Regions from separate parts of the Arthrobacter sp. UYCo732 genome, predicted to be linked through region 3. Evidence: riboswitches for the same ligand, from Rfam matches in the RefSeq annotation. Region 3 holds a riboswitch; each other region holds the start of a gene.
What was found. A riboswitch is a leader RNA that binds a small molecule or an ion and turns the genes downstream of it on or off. The one in region 3 is predicted to bind S-adenosylmethionine.
Positions count from the first base shown of each region.

Region 1: it holds a riboswitch for S-adenosylmethionine, as region 3 does, so the genes downstream of both, metX (homoserine O-acetyltransferase MetX) here and ABIB45_RS10115 (DUF1737 domain-containing protein) in region 3, are expected to answer to the same signal.
Region 2: it holds a riboswitch for S-adenosylmethionine, as region 3 does, so the genes downstream of both, ABIB45_RS00810 (aminotransferase class V-fold PLP-dependent enzyme) here and ABIB45_RS10115 (DUF1737 domain-containing protein) in region 3, are expected to answer to the same signal.

Region 1 is NZ_JBEPPJ010000003.1:254,936-259,138, reverse strand. It holds gene ABIB45_RS07350 (hypothetical protein) at 88-603, shown strand; gene metX (homoserine O-acetyltransferase MetX) at 676-1,791, opposite strand; SAM riboswitch class IV at 1,805-1,919, opposite strand; gene ABIB45_RS07340 (bifunctional o-acetylhomoserine/o-acetylserine sulfhydrylase) at 1,995-3,320, opposite strand; gene ABIB45_RS07335 (VOC family protein) at 3,525-4,163, shown strand.
Region 2 is NZ_JBEPPJ010000001.1:179,936-184,138, reverse strand. It holds gene rsgA (ribosome small subunit-dependent GTPase A) at 1-809, shown strand, start outside; gene hisN (histidinol-phosphatase) at 865-1,677, shown strand; SAM riboswitch class IV at 1,837-1,950, shown strand; gene ABIB45_RS00810 (aminotransferase class V-fold PLP-dependent enzyme) at 1,986-3,407, shown strand; gene ABIB45_RS00805 (class I SAM-dependent methyltransferase) at 3,510-4,203, shown strand, end outside.
Region 3 is NZ_JBEPPJ010000005.1:124,600-128,802, forward strand. It holds gene opgC (OpgC domain-containing protein) at 1-816, opposite strand, end outside; gene ABIB45_RS10110 (hypothetical protein) at 983-1,264, opposite strand; SAM riboswitch class IV at 1,448-1,563, shown strand; gene ABIB45_RS10115 (DUF1737 domain-containing protein) at 1,577-1,834, shown strand; gene ABIB45_RS10120 (rhodanese-like domain-containing protein) at 1,831-2,250, shown strand; gene ABIB45_RS10125 (O-succinylhomoserine sulfhydrylase) at 2,251-3,459, shown strand; partial or broken gene ABIB45_RS10130 (amino acid transporter) at 3,896-4,027, shown strand.

The DNA of each region.
Region 1 (4,203 bases), on a different contig from region 3:
CTGGGAATCCGGGCCGTCTGGGTGGCTCCGGAGACTTAGGCTGGCCGGGGCTTAAGCTGGAAGGACACATATGAGAGGCGCTACACCGTGAACAGCTTGTTTTTCTGGATCATCATCCTGTCGTTCGTGATTCCGATTGCGATGCGGATGTACCGGAAATCTGTCAACAAACGGAATCAGGGGCAGGGGTTCTCCGGCGGCTACCCCGGTCAGTTTCCCGGACAGCAAAACCGGCAGCCCCGCGATGGCTACACGCAGCAGGATTACATGAGCGGCGGCTACCGCGAGATCATGAGCCCGCAGCCCCTGCCGCCGAGCCAGCCACTCCCGCCGATACAGCCTGTTCCGCCCGCCGACCAGCAGTTCCCCGGCCAGCAGTTCCCGCCGTACGGTCAGCCGCAACAGTATGGGGAGCCCCAGAACGGGCAGCAGCGCAGTGCAGAAACACCCAAGGCCCCCTCTGCCCCGGCGACTCCCCCGCCGCCGTCGGCCCCGCAGGGCTACCGCGCCCGGAAGCTAGCCGAGCTGGACCAGCAGTACAGCAATGGTGAACTGGCCATGGAGGAATACATGAAGCGCCGCTCCGACATCATGAACGGCTGATCCCCGCCCAGAACCTCGGCGGCAGGGAACCTCCGCCCTGAACCAGAACGGGCCCTAAACCTGGAACCCGTCCTAGACCAGGAACACGCTCCGCAGCTGGTTGCCGAGCTGGCCGATCTCGGTCAGGAAGCCGTCGTGGCCGATCGGAGCCTCGATGACATGGACGTCCACCTCGCCGGGGAGCGCGTCGGCCAGTTCGCGGGACTGCGACGGAAAGTACAACCGGTCGCTGTCCACGGCCGCCACGAAGAACCTGGCGGTGGCGCGGCCAAGAGCCTCGTCCAGGGAGCCCCGGCCGCGGCTGACATCGTGGCTCATCAATGCATCGGTGAGCGCGATGTAACTGTTGGCGTCAAAGCGGCTCACCAGCTTTTTCCCTTGGTGGTCCAGGTAGCTTTCCACCTGATAGCGCCCGCGCTCCCCCAACGCTGCGGCCCGAAGCGGTGATTCGGGAAGCTGCGCTGAGCGTCCGAAACGGCCGTCGAGTTCCTCTGCCGAACGGTAAGTGATGTGGGCGATGCGGCGGGCCAGCGCCAGGCCGTCCTGGGGCAACGGTCCGCCGTAGTAGTCGCCGTCGTTAAAGTTGATGTCCTGCCGGATGGCGAGGGTCTGCGCCTGGGCGAACGCGATCTGTTCGGCCGTACTCGCCGCCCCGACCGAGATCACAGCGCAGCGCTGCACCCGTTCCGGGAAGCTGACCGCCCACTCCAGCGCACGCGCGCCGCCCAACGAGCCGCCCAGCACGGCAAACCAGCTGTGAATGCCCAACTGGTCAGCCAGCCGCGCCTCAGCCTCCGTGGTGTCACGCAGCGTCACCAACGGAAAACGGGATCCCCATGGCTTTCCATCAGGGGCTTCCGACGACGGGCCGGTGGAGCCGTAGCAGCCGCCCACAATGTTGATGGAGACCACAAAGAAACGGTCAGTGTCCACCGGCGCACCGGGTCCGGCCAGCTGCTCCCACCAGCCGGGCTCGTCGCTGTCGCCGCGCGTCACGTGCGTGCTGCCGGTCAGAGCATGCTCAATCAGGACGGCATTGGAGCCGTCCGCGTTCAGCGTTCCCCACGTTTCGTATGCCAGAGTGACGTCCGGCAGGTTGCCGCCGGCTTCGAGCTGCAGGCCGCCAATGCTGGCGTAGCGGACCACGCCGTTTCCGGGAGCCGCAGTTCGGGAGATGGTGATCGTCATGGAAAGGACCTCTTCTACGCGCTTGCCCGCCGTCATTTGACCGGCTGGCCAGGTCCTCACCCGGGGCACCCCGCCACGGAAGAGGGTTGCCGGCCAGCAAGCCGGGGCTGTCGCTGACACTCATGACCTGCTTCGAGTGTACGAAACAGCCCCGGCCTCTGGCTAAGAGTGTGACTGGTTGTGACTTCGCGGGGCTTCCTGGCTCAGCTGACGGCCGCGCCCTTGGCCGCCCGGAACCCTGCTTCGAGGTCGGCGATGATGTCATCAATGTGTTCGATGCCCACCGATAGACGCACCAGCCCCGGTGTCACACCGGCGATGGCCTGCTGCTCGGGTGGGAGCTGGCTGTGCGTGGTGGACGCCGGGTGGATGACCAGCGAGCGGACGTCCCCGATGTTGGCCACGTGCGAGTGGAGATCCAGGGCGTCCACGAAGCGCTTGCCTGCTTCCGCCCCGCCGGCCAGGGTGAATCCAACCACGGCACCGGTGCCCTTGGGACCGTACTTGCGGCCCCGTTCGTACCAGGGGCTGGACGGCAGACCCGCATAGGCGACCGATTCGACGTCGTCCCTTGCCTCCAGCCAGCGCGCAACGTCGACTGCGTTGGCCACGTGCCGTTCCACCCGCAGGCTCAGCGTCTCCAGCCCCTGGGCAATCAGGAAGGCGTTGAACGGGGACACCGCCGAGCCGAGGTCACGAAGCAGCTGGACCCGCGCCTTCAGGATGTAGGACAGGTTGGCGCCGAGCGCCCCTCCGGCCCCGAGATCCCGGGCGTACACGAGCCCGTTGTACGTCGGATCCGGAGTGTTGAAGCCGGGGAACCGTTCCGGGTCCTTGCCGAAGTCGAAATTGCCGGAGTCCACGATCACGCCGGCGATGGCAGAGCCGTGCCCGCCCAGGTACTTGGTCGCCGAATGGAGCACAATGTCTGCGCCCCATTCGAGCGGGCGGATCAGGTAAGGCGTGGACAGGGTGTTGTCCACGATCAGCGGCACGCCGGCATCGTGGGCGGCCTGCGACACGCCCTCGATGTCCAGCACGTCCTGTCGCGGATTGGAGACCACCTCGGCAAAGAAGAGCTTGGTGTTGGGCTGCACGGCGTCCCGCCACTGCTCCAGGTTGTCCGGGTCCGCCACAAACGTCACGGAGATGCCGAACTTCTTCAGGGTGTGCGCCAGGAGATTGTAAGTACCGCCGTAGAGGCTGGGGCTGGCCACCACATGGTCCCCGGCCTCGGCAATGTTCAGGATGGCAAAGGTTTCCGCCGCCTGTCCGGAACTCAGCAGAAGGGCCGCCAGCCCGCCCTCCAGGCTGGCAATACGCTGCTCCACGGCATCCTGCGTGGGGTTGCCGATGCGTGTGTAGATCGGCGCGAGCTCCGCGAGGGCAAACCGGTTGGCGGCGCTTTCCGCGCTGGGGAAGACGAACGACGTCGTCTGGTAAATCGGGAGGGCACGGGCGCCTGTGGCGCTGTCCGGCTCCTGGCCAGCATGGATCTGGCGGGTTTCGAAAGACCATCCGTTCGACATTCAGGGCTCCTTTGACGAGATATGGCACTGCGCATGTGCGTTCAGTGTAGGAAGGCTTCCGGGCCGGTAACAGGATTGTGACGAAGGTGGTCAGGGGCGGTTTTCAGGGTTGTTGTGCGCGGGTGTCGATGGGCTGCCGAAACACAAAACCTGGTAAGGCAACCCTTAGCTGAGAGGCGCATCACAAAGTGCCAAGATGATGGCATGCGCATGGATCACGTCTCTTACGCCTGTGAACAAGATGGCCTCGTTGCCACCACCGAACGTATTTCGTCCGCCCTCGGCGTTGAAGCCGTGAAGGGTGGAGTGCACCCCCGTTTCGGAACCCGAAACATGATCATTCCCCTCGCCGACCACAAATACCTGGAAGTTGTAGAGGTTCTGAACCACCCGGCTTCGGACAAGGCTCCCTTCGGGCAGGCTGTCCGGGCACGGTCCGAAGCCGGCGGCGGCTGGATGGGATGGTGCGTCGAAGTGGACGACCTCGCCCCGTTCGAAGACCGCCTGGGCCGGGCCGCCGTCAACGGCAACCGCAAGTTCCCGGACGGTCGTGAGCTGGCCTGGAAGCAGATCGGCATCCTGGGCCTGATCGCGGACCCGCAGGTTCCCTACATGCTCAAGTGGGAGGGCGACCCCTCCCTCCACCCGTCCAACGCCTATGAGAGCAACGTCAAGATGAGCTGCCTGACTATCGCCGGGTCCGCCGAGCGAGTGACGGCTTGGCTGGGTGAACCGGTAGAGAAGCCGTTGGAGGACGTGGCAGTCGAGTGGGTTGCACCGAAGGGAACCCCAGGCATCCTGTCCGTGACGTTCGAAACTGCCACCGGAGCCGTCACCATCTGACGGTCCGTTTCCGACCAATATCCGATCCCCCGGGCAGCGC
Region 2 (4,203 bases), on a different contig from region 3:
GACGCACTTTGTTGCGCCGCAGCGCCGATGACACGGATCCGATCGAGCGTGCCGTGGTGGCCAACGCCGACCAGCTGGTGGTGGTGGTGGCCGCCGCGAACCCGGAGCCGCGCACCGGCTTCATCGACCGCGCTCTGGTGGCCGCATACGACGCCGGCATTGAGCCGCTGCTGCTCGTCACCAAGGCGGATGTCAAGGATCCCGCAGAACTGCTGTCCAACTATGAGCACCTGGACTTTCCGGTGATCATCAGCCGGACGGCCGACTCCGCCGCCTCCGGCATCGACGCGCGTTCCGATGACGGCCTCTCGGCCCGCCTGGACGGCGACGCCGTTTCAATGCTACGTGCCTACCTCGACGGCAAAGTCACCGTGATGCTGGGCCATTCGGGCGTGGGCAAGTCCACTATGGTGAACGCTCTCACCGGCGCCGAACGGGCCACGGGCGGCGTGAACGCGGTGACGGGCCGCGGCCGCCACACGTCGTCGTCGGCCCTTGCCTTGAAGCTGGCAGGCGCCCCGGCCGGCAGCTGGATCATCGACACCCCCGGCATCCGCTCGTTCGGCCTGGCGCACGTGGACCCGGACCGGATCCTGCGGTCGTTCCCGGACCTGGAGCCTGGCACGGATGCGTGCGAGCGTGGCTGCAAACACAACGCGGCCGCGGTCAAGTGCGGGCTGGACTCGTGGGTGGCCGAAGGGCAGGCCGGTCCCACCGGCCCGGCCCGGCTTGCTTCGCTGCGGCGCCTGCTGGGCAGCGACCCGCGGCTGGAAGGCCAGGAATCCAAGGAACTGGGCAGCGTGGGCTAGAGGACCGGCGCCCGACGTCCCCGACCCTGAGCCCGTTAGACGGTAGTTTGGAACCATGATCCAACCCGCTTCGAGCTACAACGATGACCTGCGCCTGGCCCACGTGCTGGCAGATTCCGTGGATGACCAGACCATGAGCCGCTTCAAGGCGCTGGACCTGCACATCGAGACCAAGCCTGACCTGACGCCGGTCACTGATGCGGACAAGTCGGCTGAAGAGGCCATCCGCGGCCAGCTGTCCCGCTCGCGCCCCCGGGACGCCGTACTCGGTGAGGAATTCGGCAGCTCCGGCCACGGCTCCCGCCGCTGGATCATTGATCCGATCGACGGCACCAAGAATTTTGTCCGCGGCGTCCCCGTCTGGGCCACGCTAATCGCGCTCGTGGACGAGGGCGAACCTGTGGTGGGCGTGGTCAGCGCACCCGCGCTGGGCAAACGCTGGTGGGCAGCAAAGGGCGCCGGCGCTTACATGGGCAGGTCCCTTGCCGCAGCAACCCGGCTCCGTGTCTCGAATGTGTCCAACCTCGCGGATGCCTCGCTGTCTTATTCAAGCCTGGGCGGCTGGAAGGAACGCGGCAACCTGGATGACTTCCTGGGCTTGACCGAGGACGTCTGGCGGACGCGCGCGTACGGCGATTTCTGGTCCTACTGCATGGTGGCCGAAGGCTCCGTTGACATCGCCTGCGAGCCGGAGCTGAACCTGTACGACATGGCGGCCCTGGTCCCCATCGTGGTGGAGGCCGGCGGCCGGTTCACCTCATTGGAGGGCCAGGACGGGCCATTCGGCGGCAATGCGCTGGCCACCAACTCGATCCTGCACTCCGAGGTCCTCAAACGCCTCAATCCCGGCCTGGACGATCTGCTGTAGGCGCACTTTACCGAATTATCGACGGCGGGCGCCTCCTGAAGGGGGCGTCCGCCGCCTTATGTTCGCAAGAATCGCCTTCTGGGTAAATGAACGTAATAAACGACTTAACATTCAGCCGGGCTTTTCTCCGGCCGCAGCGATGAAATAGGCTCCTTAACAGGTCACGAGTGCCAGCGCTAAACCCCGGTTTGCTGGCCGGCAACCCTCCATTCGCGGTGGGGTGCCCCGGGTGACGACCAGGCCGGTCCGGAACGGACCCGGCAAGCGCGGATTCCCGGGACCGGGAATCCTTTTTGAGTGAGGTCCCCGTGACTACTGCCACCGTCTCCCCCGCCATCCAGAACACCGTCGCCACCGGTCTTTCCAGCGAACCAGGCGCCCTTGCGGGACGCCCGCTGTCCGCCGTCACCGGTGCGGAAATCCAGGCTCCGCTGATCCAGGGCGGTCACGTCAGGTACGCAAACCTGGACTACGGCGCGTCCGCCCCCGCACTCTCCATTGTGTCCGCCTACCTCAACGAGATCCTGCCGTTCTATGCCAGCGTCCACCGCGGTGCCGGCTATGCGTCGCAGATCAGCACGTCCGTTTACGAGAACGCCCGGAACATCGTCCGGGACTTCGTAGGCGGCCGCCACGACGACTCCGTCGTCTTCACGCGGAACACCACTGACTCGCTGAACCTCCTCGCGGGTTGCCTCCCGCAAACGGACGGGCGGCCCACCGGTGACGTTCTCTACCTGGACATCGAGCACCACGCCAACCTGCTTCCGTGGCAGGGCGTCCCGCACCGCAGTGTGGTCGCCGCCGACACGGTTGCCGGGACCATCGAGGTCCTCCGTGCCGAACTTGAGCAGGGCAACGTCAGCCTGCTCGCGGTCACCGGCGCCTCCAACGTCACCGGCGAGATCCTCCCGATTAGGGCACTGGCCGCCCTCGCCCACGAATACGGGGCGCGGATCGTGGTGGACGCCGCGCAGCTGGCGCCGCACCGTCGCATCAACATCAGCGCGGACGACGTCGACTACCTCGCCTTCTCCGGCCACAAGCTCTACGCCCCGTTTGGTGCCGGGGTCCTGGTGGGACGCACCGACTGGCTCGACTCCGGTACGCCGCATCTGGCAGGCGGCGGCGCCGTCCGGGAGGCAAAGCTCGACGGCGTCAGCTGGGCTACCGGACCCGCCCGCCACGAGGGCGGCTCCCCCAACGTGTTGGGGGCCGCCACGCTGGCCCGCGCCACGCAGGTCATCGCGTCGCTGGACCAGGACCGCTGGCACGCCCATGAGGCAGCCATCCGGTCATTCCTGGTGGACGGGCTCGGGAAGATCGACGGCGTCACCGTCCACCAGATCTTCTCGGACACAGACCCTGGCACCGGCACCATCGGCGTCGTGAATTTCTCAGTGGCCGGTTACGACGCCGGATTGGTGGCCGCGTATCTCTCGGCCGAGCACGGCGTTGGCCTGCGGGACGGCCGCTTCTGCGCGCACCCGCTGCTGAAGCGCCTCGGCCTCCCGTCGGGATCCCTGCGGGCCAGCTTCGGCGTCGGCTCCCGGTTGGAGGACGCCCAGCGGCTCCTGGCCGGCCTCGAACAGCTCCGCAGCACGGGCCTGGGCTGGGACTATGTGGTGGATTCCGGCCGCTGGGTTCCGGCCAACGACACGCGCACGTACCCGCACTGGGCACCGAACACCCCCGGCACGGCCGGAGCCGCTCCCTGCCTCGATGACTGAGGGCGCTGACGACTAAGGCCGGGACTGACCGGCTGACTGACGATGCGCGGCCATGCGGTAAATTCGAAGGATACGCATGGGCACAGTTGAAGGAGGCCGCACGTGGCACGGGGTGGCCCCAAGCTCGAGCACGGACGCCGTCTGGAGCTCGGGCAGAGCTTCCAGGACGGCGGCGAACACTATCAAAAGGTGCGCCCCGGCTACCCTGATGATTCCGCCGACTGGCTGGTCCCGGCCGGCGCCCGTGAGGCTGTCGATGTGGGCGCCGGTACCGGCAAATTTGCCGCGCTCCTGTTGGAGCGGGGCCTGGCTGTCACCGCCGTGGACCCGTCCGCAGACATGCTGGAACAGCTGCGGGCCCACTATCCGGCGGTAGCGGCAACCCAGGGGACCGCCGAGGCCACCGGCCTGCCTGACTCTACGTTCGACGTCGTCAGCGTTGCCCAGGCGTGGCACTGGTGCGATCCGGTGCCGGCCAGCACCGAACTGGCGCGGATCCTCCGGCCCGGCGGAACGCTGGGACTGATTTGGAACCAGCTGGACACGTCACTTCCCTGGGTGCACAGGTTGTCTCGCATTATGCACGCCGGAGACGTCTACAAACCTGGCTTCCGGCCGGCGGTTGGGCCGGAGTTCGAGGGCCTCGAGAGCCACGTGACCCGCTGGGATGACAGCCTCAGCACGGCGGACATTATGGAGCTGACGAAGTCGCGCAGCTACTACCTGCGTGCCAACGAAGCCACCCGGAGCAAGGTCCTGGCGAACCTCGACTGGTACCTGCACGAACATTTGGGGC
Region 3 (4,203 bases):
GGACAGCTCGCCGTCCGCGGGAACGGTGTTGACGGCGGAGTTGCCGCCGGTGTCATCGTGGTAAGCCGTCAGCCCCACCCAATCCACGGCGTCATCGCCCGGGTAGTACGGAGCGTAGGCGGCATCTGCACTGTTCCAGCTTCCGTCGCCGTTGGTGTCCAGCAGGGCGAAGCCTTCGGACCCGGGGGCCGGGGCGTTCCGGTGCCGTTCAAAAGGGTAGTCCCGCCCAAGGTACGGTTGCCACACCATTACCGTGCCGGCGTCGTCCGCAGTTTTGAACTCTGCGGCAACGTTCCGGAACGCCGACTTGTAGGCGACCGGCTGCTGGCCCCAATCCACCCAGCTTGAGTTCATGTCCGGGGCGAACCGGACCAGGAGCGTACCGCGGAAAGCTGACGCCAGGTCCTCAACCTTGGCTGCAAAGGCTCCAGCGGCAGCGGCGTCCACCTGGTCCAGCGCCGCCGTGGGCCGCACGGTGAGCATGGCCTGGGCGCCTTGGCCAGCGGCTTGGCCGAGGAATTCCCGGATGTCCTGCTCCTCGCCGGAGCGCACGGGCAGCGAGATTTCGTGGCACAGCAGCGCCGGCGAAGATCCCAGCCGCTCGGCAAAACCCTGCGCCGAATCGTCGCCCCACTCCAGGACAGCTCCAAGCAGGGGTTTGCCTTCCGCCGGCTCAGGCTCGGCCGCGTGGACGGAGCCCGCGGTGAGCAGGCTGAACAGGACGAGCAGGGCCGCCAGAAGTGCGGCCGGTAGCGGGCTCCGCAGTCTGGGTACGGCCGACGGCGGTACGCGCCTTAGTGCGGTTGCTGTTGGCATGCTGGTGTGGACCCTCCCCCAGTGCAGCTGCTTCAGTGATGGTGGCCGGTGCCCCCGCCAAACTCTATCGGTCTTCGCTGGCCGGTCGGTTTCGACCCGGGGCCATTCGGTTTCAACCCGGCGCCGTCCGGCTGGCCCGGCGACCTCCGGGTCAGCCGCCCAGGATTCACCCCGGTGTCGTCGCACCAGTCCAGGTTGAACGGCTGCGCGGTGACCCCGGCTTCCCCCGGGCCATGCCTGCCGGGACGGTGAACACGAAAGTGAAGCCGCCGTCGTCGGTCATGGGTGCGAACTCCTCCAGCACCGTGGTGCCATGGGCATCCAGCAGTTCCACGGAGACCTGCGCACAAGGGCCGTAGCCCGCATCGCAGGCCGCGACCGGGGCGCTGACCGCTACCCGGTCACCGGGTTTTGCCTCCGCCGGCGTCACGGTGATCGCAGGCGGCATGCACGGCGGCGGCGGCCCGAAAACGTTACGGCAACTGCCCAGCCCCACCGTCGCGAGTGCGGCACACAGCCCCCCAGGATTCGATTGTGCCGCCAGCCCGCAGGTCACGGAAGCACGCGATGGTTACGGAACATGACAATGGCGGCAGTGTAGACGGGCACGGCGGATGTTACGTTTTTGGTGAGTAATGAGAACCGGTGCCAAGCCCTGACTGGCCGGTCGGCAACCCTCCCTTTCGCGGCGGGGTGCCTCAGGTGAATACTCGGCATATCGACCCATTCGAGCTGCAAGCGTGAGAGAAGGAGATCCGTCGTGTCTGACGCACCTGCCCCTGAAGAAAAACTGTCCTACCGGCTTATCACAGGCCCGGATGACCGGGCCTTTTGTGAACGGATATCCGCCGCCCTGGCCGAGGGGTATGTGCTGCACGGCAGCCCCGCCGCCACGTTCAACGGCAACGCCGTGATTGTTGCCCAGGCGCTCATCCTCCCGGCCGCGATCGCCAGTGCGGATGCCGCCGTCGCCACGGCAGTGGAAGACCTCGAGTTCGACGGCGAGGGCCACGCGTGAGCTACGCCGGAGACCTGACCCCGCAGGAAGCCTGGGCCAAGCTGGAACAGGGCGCCATCCTGGTGGACGTGCGCACAGAGGGCGAGTGGGCCCACATCGGCATCCCGGACACCGCGTTCGCGAACGACAAGCACAACGATCCCCTGTTCATCCAGTGGACGTTCCCCGGCGGCATTCCCAACGCTGCTTTTATCGCCGACCTCAGGCAACAGGCCCCGGCGGACGACGGCACGGAACTGGTGTTCATCTGCCGTTCCGGCCAGCGCTCCGTCGCCGCCGCGATCGCCGCGACGCAGGCCGGGTTCACCTCCTACAACGTCCTCGAGGGCTTCGAAGGCGAGCCGGACCGTTACGGCGACCGCACCGTCAACGGCTGGAAAAACAGCGGACTGCCCACCAACCCGGGAAGCCGCTAAATGACATTCAACGAAGACGCCGAGGGCTGGAGCGCAGACACGCAGGCTGTCCGCGGCGGGCTGGACCGCACCCACTTCCAGGAGACCACCGAGCCCATTTTCCTGAACTCCGGCTTTGTGTACGAGTCGGCGGCCGCGGCCGAGCGCGCGTTCACCGGCGAGGATCAGCGGTTCGTCTACTCCCGCTATGGCAACCCGTCCGTGGCCACCTTCCAGGAGCGCCTCCGCCTGCTCGAAGGCACCGAAGCGTGCTTCGCGACGGCGTCGGGCATGTCAGCAGTGTTCACCGCCCTGGGTGCCCTGCTGGCTGCCGGCGACCGGGTGGTGGCCGCGCGGTCGCTGTTCGGCTCCTGCTTTGTGATCCTGAACGAGATCCTGCCGCGCTGGGGCGTGGAGACGGTGTTTGTGGATGGCCCGGACCTGGACCAGTGGCGCGCCGCGCTGTCCGAGCCCACCACTGCGGTGTTCTTCGAGTCGCCGTCAAACCCGATGCAGGAGATCGTGGATATCGCCGCGGTCAGCGAACTGGCGCACGCCGCCGGGGCCACCGTCGTCGTCGACAATGTCTTTGCCACTCCCCTGCTCCAGCGCTGCGGGCAGTTCGGCGCGGACGTGATTGTGTATTCGGGCACCAAGCACATGGACGGCCAGGGACGGGTGCTGGGCGGGGCGATCCTGGGGACGAAGGAATTCATTGACGGCCCGGTCAAGCAGCTCATGCGGCACACCGGCCCGTCCCTCTCCGCGTTCAACGCCTGGGTGCTCACCAAGGGCCTGGAGACCATGGCCCTGCGCGTGAACCATTCCTCTGCGTCCGCGCTGCGGCTCGCCGAATGGCTCGAGCAGCAGCCGGCCGTCAGCTGGGTCAAATACCCGCTACTGAAGTCGCACCCGCAGTACGCTTTGTCGGCGAAGCAGATGAAGGCCGGCGGCACCGTCCTCACCCTGGAACTTGCGACGGCGGGTGGCCGCTCGGGCAAGGACGCCGCCTTTGCGCTGCTGGACGCCTTACGGATCATCGACATCTCCAACAACCTGGGCGACGCGAAGTCCCTGATCACCCATCCGGCCACCACCACCCACCGTGCCATGGGCCCGGAGGGCCGCGCCGCGATCGGGCTCAGCGACGGCGTGGTGCGCCTGTCCGTGGGGCTGGAGGACGTGGACGATCTCATCGGCGATCTCGAGCAGGCCCTGAAGCAGGTCTGACGGCGGTCAGGCTGCGGCCTGGGGCTGGCGGAGTTCCCGGGCCGCAGTCTGGCGGACCGACTCGGTCAGCTGGTTGAGCACCGGGGCTGCGAGGCAATGCTGCTCCGGAGGAGCTGCATCCCTGGACCGGCCCGGGCGTTGCGGTCACTGCGGCCATCACCGCTCCTGTCCGGAGCAAACGGGTGGAATGCTGTTCATCCTCGCGGTGGATTCCAAAGCAGGCGCCGAGGTCCGCCGGAAGGCTTGACGGCGCCGGCAGGAACCAGATGGACAGCGAGTCGGCATTCACCACCAGCGGGATGGGGCGCCCGGTGTGGACCCGCTGCCGCCGAGCTCCTGCAGGCCATCCCATTCCAGCTGCCCTCATCGTGGCCATTGGCAGCCAGAACGCGTTCGTGCTGCGGCAGGGCATCCGCGGCGAGCATGTGGCGCCGTCGTGCTGGTCTGCAGCGTCTCCGATACGGTCCTCATTGCGGCCTGCATCGCGTGTGTGGGGGCGCTGTTGCAGTCCAATCCCGTGATCGTGGACGTGGTCCGTTTTGCCGGGGCCGCCTTCCTGGTGGAGTACGGCGTGATGGCGGCGCGCCCCGCGGTCCGTCCGGGGGCGTTGACGGCTTCGGGGCGGCAGCCGTGCTGCTCACGCTGGGGATCCGGCTGGCCGTGGGCGCCTGAGCGGCGCTGCGCCTGTTGCGCCTGGTGGTGCCGCTGCGCCTGTGGAACCCAGGCGGGTTGGACGGTCGAACC